3 regions of the Cryobacterium lyxosi genome follow, and region 2 is predicted to be linked to each of the others. Evidence: predicted binding sites of a transcription regulator. Region 2 holds the regulator's gene; each other region holds the start of a gene.
The links. Region 2 encodes LexA, which represses DNA repair genes until DNA is damaged. Its sites were predicted from a motif close to TCGAACANNTGTTCGA; they were not measured.

Region 1 (4,149 bases), on a different contig from region 2:
CAATCCACGAGCGCGCAGTTGGCCCTGGTTTGGTCCGGGACTGTCTTTGCTGCTGGTGCCGTCGCTGCTGCTCGATCTCACGTACAACGACCTGTGGCGCATCGTCAGCCTCGGAATTGCAGCGATCATTGTGCTTGTGATCGGTAGCTCGAGGCGACTGCAAGCGCCGTTCGTAATCGGTGCTGTCGTGCTGCTCATCCACGGTGTCGCCCAGCTCTGGCCGTGGATCGCCCTCGCCTACAGTGTGATTCCGTGGTTCCTCTGGCTCGGTGGTGGCGGTCTTCTGCTTATCGTGCTCGCTGCACGCTACGAACAGCGCATCGCGAACCTCAAGTCGGTTGCCCTGCGCATCAGTGCGCTGCGGTAGACGGGCAGTGCTGCGCCGGGCAGGACAGTGCGGTGCAGGGCAGTGCTGCGCTGTTCCGGGCGGTGCTGTTGTGCTGCGCCCTGCCAGGTCGTGCCCTTCGGTGTGGTGTGGTGCCGCACGGTGCCGAGCGATTGCGCCCAGCACGTGGTTCACGATCGGACCGGTCTTCCAAACGGGCGGGGGCTACGAGCCCCGCACCTAGAACGGCTGCGGGTCGGGGTCGACTATGTCCCAAGCAGAGGCCGTCGAGTCGGGCGAGGTAGAACCGGGCGGGGTAGAACCGGGCGGGGTAGAACCGGGCGGAGTCGGGTCGAGTGTGGTCGGGTTAGCGGTGGTCGGGTCGGCGGTGGACCCAGGTCGCGGTGGTGATGTGTCGGTCTGTTGTCGCGGTGGACTGATGCGGGTGGCGGGATCGGTGGCGTAGTGCTTGCCCGCCGGACTGGTCCAATTCAGGGTGCCGTCGGGGTCGGCGATGACGGTCCACGCCGAGTAGTGCTTGAGGTTGTGGTGGGCGGGAGAGAGGAAGTGCAGGTTGGTGGCGGTGGTGGGCCCGCCGAATTGTTTGTCGCGGGTGTGGTCGAGGTCGCTATGCCCGGCGGAGCGGTTGCAGCCAGGGAACCGGCACGTCCCATCACGCAGGCGCAGGTATTTCTTCAGGCTTGCTGGCACTCGGAACGGTTCTGCGCTGACGTCGAGCACGATGCCGGTGTGCGGATGCGTGAGGATGCGCAGAAAACTCGTCGCGGTTCCCGCCAGCCGGCGGGCGGTCTCCGGTTCGATCGGCCCGTACCCTTCGAGCTCCCCCGGCTCCTCGCTCTTCCCCATCAGTGTGAGAACCGGCACAGTGATGTTGACGTTGGCCGTCAGGCCGGCGCCGAGACCGGTGCTGGTGACGCCTTGGGCGAGCAGGTCGACGGCGACATCGGCGCGGAGTTGACTGAGCGTGCGGGGCTCGTCGGGGCCCTGCAGACTGATGGCGACGTCGGTGACGCGGGTATAGATGCCGTGGAGGTCCTCACCGGCGGCGCGCAGCCAGAGCGTGGCCATGCCGTCTTTGTCCGGAAAAAACATGACTTTGCGGTCGGCCAGGCACTTGGTACGGCGAACGGTGATGCTGTCGGGGTGGAATCGTTCACGCAGTTTTCGGGCCTTACCGTCGAACTGTGCCGGAGTGAGCGTGCAGGCGTGCGGCAGTAACACCGCCTCCAGCTCGGTCCGGGCGGGCGGGGGCACGGAGTCGAGTTGGTCGAGCACCCGCCGCGCATGACGCAGGGAGATCTTCCCCGCGCGAAGCGCAGCAAGGGTCTGCGGACGCGATTCGACCAACACGCGGCTCTCGTGCAGAAGACCGGACGCGGTGCCGGACGGGATGCGCAGCGCACACGCCATCTCCGCGACCAAACCCTGCTGGGCGGCGAAGGTGGCATCCCAGTCGTGTTCGTGTTGCAGCCCAGCCTGCGGTCGGCCGGTCTCGGCGGTGTTGGTGGTGTAATCCCACGCCTCGGTTAGAACCTCGGCCTTGCTCGCTTGCGCCCAGGCAATGACCCTCTCGAGATAAAGCACCCGGTCGACGAACTGCGCCTGCCGGCGCTGGAACGGGTTCACGTCACTGGGCAAGTCCTGCGCGGGCAAGTCCTGCGCGGGCGGGTCAGCGCGAAGCTGACGAGCGTTGTACTCGGCGAAGAGAAACTCCTCGCGGAGGTTCTCGTCGAACAGGTGCTCGGGCGGGACGGCGGCGAACACTTCAGCCAGGTCGAGGTCGGCTGGGATGGTCGGACCGTCGGCGAGCTGCAAGTCCTGCCGGATTTTTACCGCAACGGTCGCGGCAGATTGTGCCTCGACTTCGTCTTCGGCCTGCCACTCGGACAGGCACTGCAGCCGAAACGCGTCAAAGAATGCGCGGTCTTCTACCGAGAACGACCACTCGGCGAATTCTCCCTCGGACACGCCGTCGAAGTCGGAATCGCCGTCGAAGTCGGAATCGGAATCGGAATCGACTGAGCCCGCTTGGGGGGTCTCGCCGCTCTGGCTCATGCTTGAATTCTACCAAAATCAAGGCTGTCAGTCGAGGAAATCTCAGTGTATTTTAGATTTCGATACGAAGTTATATTCGGGACATTATTCGCGTTTTGAGACCGTTTCGCCTTCGTTGACGGAGTCTCGACCGGCGGCGGCAACCGCAGGCCGACTCGCGCAGGCCGACTCGCGCAGGCCGACGGCGCAGGCCAACGGCGGTCAACCCAGAATCCCCATTTGTTTCGGCTTGCGTCAACGCTGAAGTGACGCCGCACGATGGTTTGGCGACGAACAAATCGGTTCGGCACCGGTGCTGGTCTACCTCGAGCCTGTCACCCTCACCGAAACTGGGCAGCTACCCGCGACCGACCCAGCGGTCCATTGACCGGTAGACACCGAAAACGCGACCAGCCACGGCGTCCCAGGCGGCCAATGGCAGTACGCCGCGAAGCACCTTCGACAGGTTCACCGTCCACGGCAACAGCAGTTGCGGCTTGCCGGCCAGCATCGCCCGCCAGACCCGATCAACGACGTATTCCGGCGTCATCAGCGGGGTGAGCAGCGGCCCGCTGGCCCCCGTGAACATGCCGGTGTCGATGTAGCTCGGGCAGACCGTGGTCACCTTGACATAGCCGTGCCCCTGCTGCACCAGTTCGAGCCGCAGCGAATCGCTCCAGCCGATCATGGCCGCTTTCGAGGCGGCATAGACACTCATCCGCGGGGTGCTGAGGGTGCCGGCGGCCGACGCGATGTTCACGATGCGTGACTCACGCCATCCGCTCGCAATCATCGCCGGCAGAAACTCGCGAGCGATGTACATGGGCGCAAGCGCATTGATCTGCATGGTCGGGCGGGTGTCTGCACCGTTGTCGTGCTCCCAGAAATACTTGCCACGCACGATGCCGGCGTTGTTGATGACCACGTCGGGGTCGCCGATCTCCGTACGCACCCGCTGAGCGGTCTGCGCGATGGCGCCGAGGTCGGCGATATCGACGACGTAGGGGGCGACCCGCGTGCGTCCGTGGGAACGTTCAGTCAGGATGGCGGTGGTCGCGGCGAGCGCGGAACCGTCGCGGTCCCACAGGATGACGGTTTTCGCCCCCTCGGCGACGCAGCGTTCGGCATACAAGCGGCCCATTCCCCTGGCAGCTCCGGTAATCAGCACGCGGGCTCCGGCTACGGTTCGACTCATACCTCCATCATGCCGCCTGCGCCTTCTCTTGCGGGACTACGCTCGGGCTAGCAGCAGAATCGGGGAGGTGCCGATGGACTTTCATACCCTCGCGATCATCTCCGTGATCGCACTGCTCGGGCCGCTGCTGGCGACACCGCGCCGGTGGAACATTCCCGTCGTGATCGGTCAGCTCGGCGCCGGTGTGATCGTCGGCCGCACCGGTTTCGGCTTTGTCGACGCAAGCGACCCCACACTGACCCTTCTAGCGGATATCGGCTTCGCGTTGATCATGTTCGTGGCCGGCACGCACGTGCCTGTTCGCTCCGGCGCAATTCGCGCAGCACTGGCGACCGGCCTGGTGCGGGCAATTCTGGTGACCCTCTCGGCGATCGCCCTCGGCGTGGCCATCGCGTTGATCTTTGGCACAAATCATGCACTCTTATATATAGTCTTGATCGCCTCCTCGTCGGCCGCGCTCGTGCTGCCTCTTATTCATTCGCTGGGTTTGCGTGGCCGATCGGTGCTCGAGCTCACCGCGCAGGTCGCGATCGCCGATATTGCTGCGATCGTGGCGCTGCCGCTGGCCATTGAC
Region 2 (4,149 bases):
CAGGCTCATTGGTGAGCTGGCTGGCCTTCGCCGACCAGAAGGTCGGCCAGGTCGCCACCCTAGCTCAGGGACTTGTCAATGGACGGGCCGCGATCGCCGGGCCGTTGGCTGAAGCCGCGGCGGCGCTGGCTGCGCGGCACAGCGCTCCTGGCGTGCGCGACGGCGCCGTACGCCTCCGTGCTGCGGCGCTCACCGACGCCGATTTCAGTCGAGGCGCTTACGCCGATCGACTGAGCGCGCAGGATTCCGCCTTGCAGCTGCCGTCGTTGCCGACAACCACGATCGGATCGTTCCCGCAGACCGGTGACATACGTCGAACACGGGCCCAGTTTCTCAAGGGAACCCTGGCCGCCGATGAGTATCGGTCCCTGATGCGCGCCGAGATCGGTCGGGTGGTGGCACTGCAGGAGGAGATCGGGCTTGACGTGCTGGTGCACGGAGAACCCGAACGCAACGACATGGTGCAGTACTTCGCCGAAAACCTCGATGGGTTTGCCGTGACCGAGAATGGCTGGGTGCAGTCCTACGGCAGTCGCTGCACGCGGCCGTCCATTCTGTGGGGTGACGTATCGCGCCCGGCACCGATCACGGTGGACTGGTCGGTATACGCGCAGAGCCTGACGACGAAGCCGGTCAAGGGCATGCTCACCGGACCGGTCACGATTCTGGCATGGTCCTTTGTGCGCGATGATCAGCCGCTCGGCGAGACCGCCCGCCAGGTAGCCCTGGCCCTGCGCGATGAAATCGGCGATCTGGAGGCTGCGGGCATCAAGATCGTCCAAGTCGACGAACCGGCCCTGCGCGAACTGTTGCCGCTGAAGAAAAAGGACCACGCGGACTACCTGGATTGGTCGGTCGGCTCGTTCCGTCTCGCCACGGCCGGTGTAGCGGATGCGACCCAGATTCACACCCACCTCTGCTATTCGGAGTTCGGCGTTGTCATCGAAGCCATCCGCAACCTTGACGCAGACGTCACGAGTATCGAAGCGGCCCGTTCCCGGATGGAGGTCGTGCGGGAAATCGAGGCTGGCGGGTTCGATCACGGCATCGGCGCCGGAATCTATGACATTCATTCACCCCGGGTGCCGAGCGTAGACGAATTGACGACCCTGCTCGATACCGCTCTGGAATCGATTCCCGAACGACAGGTCTGGGTGAATCCGGACTGTGGCCTCAAGACTCGTGGCTACGACGAAACCGTGCAGTCGCTGCAGAACATGCTCGCCGCCACGCGGGTGGTGCGCGAACGCCTCAGTGCCGACGTGATCGCCTGACTCGCCTGACTCGTCTGACTCGTCTGATTCGTCTGACGGGGTGACAAAAAGGGCCGGACCACCGGCTGGTGGTCGGGCCCTTTTGTATGACACCAATCAGCGCGACGACTAGACCGAGCGCAGGACCGCGACTACTTTGCCGAGGATGTCGGCGAAGTCACCGACAATGGGCTCGAAGTTGCTGTTGCGCGGCAGTAGCCAGGTGTGGCCATCGCGCTTTCTCAAGACCTTCACCGTGGCCTCATTGTCGAGCATAGCCGCGACGATCTCGCCGTTCTCTGCGGTCTTCTGCTGACGAACAACGACCCAGTCGCCGTCGCAGATGGCAGCGTCGATCATGGACTCACCCACAACCTTGAGCATGAACAACTCTCCCTGCCCAACGAGCTGGCGGGGAAGCGGGAAGATCTCGTCTATCTGCTGGTCGGCCGTGATCGGGATGCCCGCGGCGATGCGACCGACGAGGGGTACCATCGCAGCATCGCCGACCTGTACGCCCGGGTGAAAGCTGTCCTGGTCACCGGTGCCGACGTCTTCGGGGGCGCGCTGAATCTCGATGAGGACTTCGAGGGCACGGGGGCGATTCGGGTCGCGGCGCAGGTAACCGCTGAGTTCGAGTTGATTGAGCTGGTGGGTCACGCTCGACAGCGAGGCGAGACCGACCGCGTCGCCGATTTCCCGCATGCTCGGCGGGTAACCGCGCGAGCTCACCGAGCGCTGGATCACGTCGAGAATAGCGAGCTGGCGTTGGCTCAAACTCTTGCGGCGCCGAGTGCCGCCCTTGTCGCGGGTACCACTGGTGTCTTGTGTCACGATGTGCCCTCCTGGAGTAGGTCCCGCCTGGCCTGAAACCGTGTCATGCGGGAATGTCGGTGGTGTCTGATTGAGTATCAATGCAGCAATTATCTATCGAAAGTTTATCCAGTCACATGCCTGGGAACAAACACTTATTCGAGTGTGTCGCGCTTAATTCCGGGCTGAGCCGAGAAAAAGCTTGCATGTTCGATTGTTCGAAGTTATATTCGGAACATAGTTTCGTATCTGGGCCTCCCGGCCGAGGTCCGGATACGAGACTCGTAACGCGCTTACCTTGGAGGTTTGACATGACCACAGTATTTGCATCAGCAGTTCCCGTATCGGCAGCCCTCACGCCCGTCCCGCGCCTTCGTCTCACCCGCCGCGGTCGCTTGGTTTTCACAACTCTTGCTGCCGTACCGCTGGTGATCGTCGCCGTGTCTTTCGCCATGAACGGGGGTGCGGCCGGGGCTACGGACTCCGCCGCGGGCACCGACCTCATGTCGTACACAACCGACTCCGGAATTGTCACGACCCTGACGTACTTCCCAACCGACGTCGGTTCCGCCCGGTTCATCACGGTCGAGCCCGGCCAGACCCTGTGGGACCTCGCCGAAGATATTTCGCCGGCGGACGACCCGCGCGACGTAGTGGCCGACATCAAACGACTCAACGCCCTGGCTGTTGAAACATTGCAGCCGGGCCAGCGCCTGGAAATCCCCTCCGACTCCTAGGAAGGTATCGGCAGACGCGCGGGGCCGTAGCATGGAGAGGGTGACCAGTCTCGAAGATCTCCCGCTCCGTACCAATCTGCAAGGCCTCACCCCATACGGTGCTCCGCAATTGCATGTTCCGGTGGCCCTGAACGTCAACGAGAACACGCACCCCATTCCTGATGCGGTGGCGCGCGACATCCTCGCTAACCTGGCCGAAGCCATCCACTCGGTGAATCGGTATCCCGACCGTGAGTTCACGGCTCTGCGCGAGGCGCTGGCCCTCTACCTCGGTGAGGGGCTCACCGCCGACAATATCTGGGCGGCAAACGGGTCCAACGAAGTACTCCAGCAGGTGCTTCAGGCGTTCGGCGGGCCGGGGCGCTCCCTGCTTGGGTTTGCCCCGACTTACTCGATGTACTCGATTCTCGCCTCCGGTACCGACACCACCTGGATTCCGGGCGCGCGTGACGCCGACTTCGAGCTGTCTCCGGCCACCGCCGTGAGTGAGGTCACCCGAACCAACCCCGACATCGTTTTTCTCTGCTCCCCGAACAACCCCACCGGCACCCCGCTCTCGCTTGAAACCATCGCCGCCGTCTACGCCGCGACCGACGGCGTCGTTGTCGTTGACGAGGCCTACGCCGAATTCGCGCCCGCTGGCACCCCGAGTGCGGTCACCCTGCTGCCCGGTCGGGAACGGCTTCTCGTCTCCCGAACCATGAGCAAAGCCTTCGCCTTTGCCGGTGCCCGGGTCGGCTACCTGGCTGCTGATCCGGCGGTGACGGATGCCCTGCGCCTGGTCCGTCTGCCGTACCACCTCTCGGCGCTGACCCAGGCCGCTGCGAACGCCGCCCTGGCGCACAGCGCTGAGATGCTCGCCATGGTCGACGACATTCGGGGGCAGCGTGACCGGCTCGTGGTCGAGCTCGCCCGCCTGGGCTATTCCCCGCACCGAAGCTGGAGTAACTTCGTACTTTTTGGAGGAGTGGCCGACCCGCGAGAGACCTTTGAGGCGTTGCTCGCTGAGGGAATCCTCATTCGCGACGTGGGTATTGCCGGCCATTTGCGGGTGACGGCCGGGACCGAGAACGAGACGTCTCAGTTCCTCGAGGCACTGGGCCGCCTGGGGCGGGCCGGCACGCCCGGTTGAACTGATTCGGCCCGAGGCGAATAAGCTAGCAGTATGAGTTCTCCTGCCGGCATTCTCGCGCCCCGCGTCGCCCACCTGCAACGGGAGACGAGTGAATCCAGCATCGACCTCTCGCTCAATCTCGACGGCACCGGCGTCAGCGATATCCGCACCTCGGTGCCGTTCTACGACCACCTCCTCACCGCGTTTGCGAAACACTCGCTGTGCGACCTCA
Region 3 (4,149 bases), on a different contig from region 2:
AGCCCGCGTGGCCGCCGACTCCCCGGTGGTCTATATGACGTGGCCCCCGTCATCCGCTTTCGGACTGGTCCTGGACTCTTCTTTCTTGACGGATGCCTCGGTGCGATCCAGCAGATCGCTCACCTTGGTCTGCGCCACGGATGCTGCGTCGCGCGCAATGGTCTCGGCCTGCGGGATAACCTTCTGCGTGGTGGGGTCACCCCAGAGCCGGTGGGCTTTCGCGCTCAGCCGGTCGTAGGCCTGGCGGCCAGCCTTGGACCCGAGCACAAAGCCCGTTGCGGTGCCGGCGAGGAACAGGAATTTGCCTTTCATGGGGACTCCTTCAGGTTGCGGGGTGTTGGCCCTGGCTTCGGCGCGGGTGGGATCGGCGTCGTGGGTTCGGCGCGGGTGGGATCATCGTCACCCACGTCGCGGCCGATCAGATCAGGGTTCGAGGGGTTGTCGACCGGGTCCACGTCGTCGAGGTTCACCTCGGTGTCGCTGTCCGGCTCGACCGCGGCTGCGACGGCAGCTTCTCCCGCAGTCGACCCATCGGTGCTCGGAGCTGGACCGTCCGGGCCGGTGCTCGCACTCGCACTCGCGACCGGAATGGTCGGTTTGGGGTGTTCCCTGGAAGACCCGCCTGGATTCCCGGCAGGCTCCGCGTGTTCCGCGTCGGGGCCGTCGGGGCCGTCCGGTCCCACGAGCTGGTCGGGATTGGTCGGTGTGCTCGGCGGCTCCGGAATACTGAGCGGCGGCTCTTCAACGGGATCAGAATCGTGGGACACGGGCATACCTTTCTCGATGACCATAGCTGCGCCTCGACCGGCGACATTTAAGTTATACCCCGAACAGGGGACATTCACTGAAATTTGCTCGCGCTGCCGGCGCGACAATGTGCCGGGTGACTTTTTTGCTCACTCCGTGTCGCCGAGCAAAAGTGCCCGCAGGGCTGTTTCGACCGATACCCGGCTCGCCGGGTCGATGGTTTCACCCGCGCGAAACAGATCGACGACGCGCGGATCGACGTAACTCGTGCGGGCGATCGCCGGCGTATTGCCGAGCGCATCGGCGGCCTGCCGCATCGCTTCGGCGATGGCGCGGTCATCGGAGCGTCGGCTGCGCGTTGCCGCGCGTGGTGGCCGCGCAGTGGATGCCGGGGACACAGCAAACGAGGTTGGCACACCACTGGGGCCCGCCCCACCGGCCGGCCCCCCGGCAGCCGGCCCCGCCGGTCGCGCGCTCGCCGCCAGGCTCGCCGTCAAACTCTGCGCCAGGCTCTGTGCGGCCGCGATCGTGCCCCGCAGGGTACGAAAGTCCTTTGCGGTGAACTCGCCGCCGGTGCGTTCCTTGATGAAATCGTTGATGTCGGAGGCCGAGACGACGTCCTCGACGCCATCCAACACCCAGGACAGCAGGGGTGCGGCCGGCCGTTCGCGCAGCCGGGCACGCAGGTAGGTGGCGAGGTCGGCATCCGTAATCACGCCCTCGAACTGCTGCCCACTCTTAGCCGGGAAATCAAGCCTGACCTCGTCGCCGCGCACCGTGACGTGCGAGCAGAGCAGGGTCGAGAGTCCGTGGCTGCCGTAGGTGTCGGCATAGCGCTCGCTACCGATGCGCAGTGAGGCCAGGTCGAGCATGCGAAATGCCGCGGCGAGTGCCCGAGTGCGCGGCGGGCCGTCGCCGCGCAGTTCACGGGTGACCTGGCCGCGCACCCGCGGCAGAGACGAGGCCAACTGCAGCGCGCGCTCGAACTTGAGGCGGTCCTTCTGTTCACGCCAGGCCGGGTGGTAGATGTACTGGCGGCGATCGGCGGCATCGATGCCGATCGCCTGGATATGACCGTTCAAGTGCGGTGAGATCCAGACGTCGTTCCACGCTGGAGGGATAGCGAGGGCCGCGAACCGCTGCCGCAGTTCCGTGTCGGTGATTTGTTGCCCGGCCGGGTCGCGATAGCTGAACCCCGTACCCGCCCGCCGCCGGGAATACCCTGGTCGGGTCGGGTCGCTGCGTCGTAACCGGGTCATGCGGATCCCCTCTCTGTGCGCCTGCCCGGAAGAGTAGTGCGAATCACTCGCGAACGGATGCGACGCCCCCCGTCTCGGAGGTCGCGCCGCACGTCAGGCCTCGCGGCACCCGGTACATTTCGCGGCACCCCGTGTTAGGGGTGCCCGCTTTCCGGACGAGTGCTGCGAAGAGGCAGCGCGCGCGGGGCGGCCGCCGGCATTCGTTTCAGTCCGGATCTATTGCGCAGCACTTGCATTTGACTAGTACCTGTGTTCGACTGGATGCATGCGGTGGAGCTCACAAGAATTACAGACCGAACAAGTTGGGGCGCTGCCGGGACTCGCCCGCCTGAACAACCTCGTGCGCAGCGTGCAGACGCCCGAGTTCGCGGGAATCACGTTCCACGAGATCCTGTGCAAGTCGGCGCTGAACCATGTTCCCGGCCAGAGCACGATGCCGTTTGGCTACACGATCAACCCCTACCGCGGCTGTTCACACGCCTGCACCTACTGCTTTGCGCGCACCACGCACCAATACCTCGACCTCGACGCCGGCAAAGATTTCGACAGCGAGATCATCGTGAAGGTCAACGTGGCCGAGGTCTTGAGAAAAGAACTCGCCAAGCCGACGTGGGGCCGGCATCCAGTGGCTCTTGGCACCAATACCGACCCCTACCAACGCGCGGAGGGACGCTACCGCCTCATGCCCGGCATCATTGCGGCCCTCGCCGACAGCAAGACGCCCATCTCCATTCTCACCAAAGGCACGCTGCTGCGCCGCGACCTCGACCTGCTCGTGGAGGCGAGCGAACACGTTCCGGTGGACCTGGCCATGTCGATCGCAATCTACGATGACGAGTTGCAGCAGTCGGTCGAGCCCGGAACCCCCACCACCAAGGCGCGCCTTGCCACGGTCACCGCGGTCCGCGAACGCGGACTCGACTGCGGCGTCTTTCTCATGCCAATTTTGCCCTTTCTCACCGACACCCGCGCCCACCTCGACGAGGCCCTGCGGCGGGCCAAGGCCGCCGGCGCCACGAGCGTGCTCTACTCGGGACTCAACCTCAAGCCCGCCGTCAAAGACTGGTACCTGCTGTGGCTGGCGCGCGAGCATCCGGAACTCGTTGGCCGTTATCGAGAACTCTACGCCGGCGGCCAATACGCGCCCAAGGAGTACCGTACCTGGCTCGCCGCCCGCATCAAACCCCTCATTCGTGCGCACGGCCTGGAGCGTGGAATCGTCGACCCAGCCACCGGTGGCCTGCGGTCAAGTGCCCTTCCGGTCTCCCCAGAGCGGATGCCGACGTCCGGCTCCCGCACGCCCGCGTCGCCCCCGCCCGCGCCCCGTGTGCTGGCCGCCTCAAGTGTGCCGGCCGCGTCAAGTGGACGGGGCCCGGGCCCGGACCGTGGGCCCAGTTTAGAAACGGGGCCCGGGGCCATAACGTGGGCCCGCGCTGCGGAGGCGCCGCGATCGCTGATCGCGGCGGAGCTTCCGCCCGATCTGGCGCCGACCCTGTTCTGACTCCGTTCCGGGACGGGGCCCGGGCCCGGGCCGTGGGCCCAGCTTAGAAACTGGGCCCGGGGCCATAACATGGGCCCGGCGAGCGGATGCCGCGAACGCCAACCCCAAGCACCCCAACAGCACCCCCGCTCAACCACCGCCCACCCCCGGTGGCATACTTAACGCGGGGGAAATATGTCTCTAGGGTTACCCGGCCACCTGGTCCAGCTGACGCTCACGCGTGCCCTCGCGCGGGCCGCACACTGGTTTGCGCTGACCTGTCTCATGGCCGCAGTCGTCTCGGTTGCCGTTCTTAGTCTGCACAGTCCCGAACTTTGGGTGACAGTCGGGGTCGTCGTGGCCATGGGCGCCCTGCTCGTGCTCTTCACCCGGCACCGCCGCATTGCATTCGCGGTCGCCTACCTTGTCGTGGGAACCCTCGGCGTCTACGTCTTCACCACGACCGTGCTCGGCGTCCCAGACGCATTCCCCGCGTCGAATATGTTCCTCGTTGCCATGCCCAAAATGGCGCTCGTCATGGTCGGCGGTGCCGGAATCACCGCTGTCGGCGGTGTGCTTTGGAGCACCGCCGCCTTTATTCTTGCCGAGGCCTCCGCTTTCCTTGCCATCCTCACCACCACCGTGCCGTACCGGCCCGATCTG

Region 1: a site for LexA is predicted at 2,466-2,481, ahead of E3T27_RS02390 (HNH endonuclease signature motif containing protein). Genes of this name have one in related genera too.
Region 3: a site for LexA is predicted at 2,248-2,263, ahead of E3T27_RS06300 (Rv2578c family radical SAM protein). Genes of this name have one in related genera too.

The regions. Positions count from the first base shown of each region.
Region 1 covers NZ_SOGT01000002.1:302,613-306,761, reverse strand. The annotation lists gene E3T27_RS02395 (SCO7613 C-terminal domain-containing membrane protein) at 1-367, shown strand, start outside; gene E3T27_RS02390 (HNH endonuclease signature motif containing protein) at 566-2,401, opposite strand; gene E3T27_RS02385 (SDR family NAD(P)-dependent oxidoreductase) at 2,739-3,575, opposite strand; gene E3T27_RS02380 (cation:proton antiporter) at 3,649-4,149, shown strand, end outside.
Region 2 covers NZ_SOGT01000014.1:31,964-36,112, reverse strand. The annotation lists gene metE (5-methyltetrahydropteroyltriglutamate--homocysteine S-methyltransferase) at 1-1,274, shown strand, start outside; gene lexA (transcriptional repressor LexA) at 1,383-2,087, opposite strand; gene E3T27_RS12705 (LysM peptidoglycan-binding domain-containing protein) at 2,378-2,803, shown strand; gene E3T27_RS12700 (histidinol-phosphate transaminase) at 2,835-3,935, shown strand; gene hisB (imidazoleglycerol-phosphate dehydratase HisB) at 3,969-4,149, shown strand, end outside.
Region 3 covers NZ_SOGT01000008.1:7,249-11,397, reverse strand. The annotation lists gene E3T27_RS06315 (hypothetical protein) at 31-312, opposite strand; gene E3T27_RS06310 (hypothetical protein) at 309-767, opposite strand; gene E3T27_RS06305 (DNA topoisomerase IB) at 897-2,006, opposite strand; gene E3T27_RS06300 (Rv2578c family radical SAM protein) at 2,272-3,507, shown strand; gene E3T27_RS06295 (sensor histidine kinase) at 3,682-4,149, shown strand, end outside.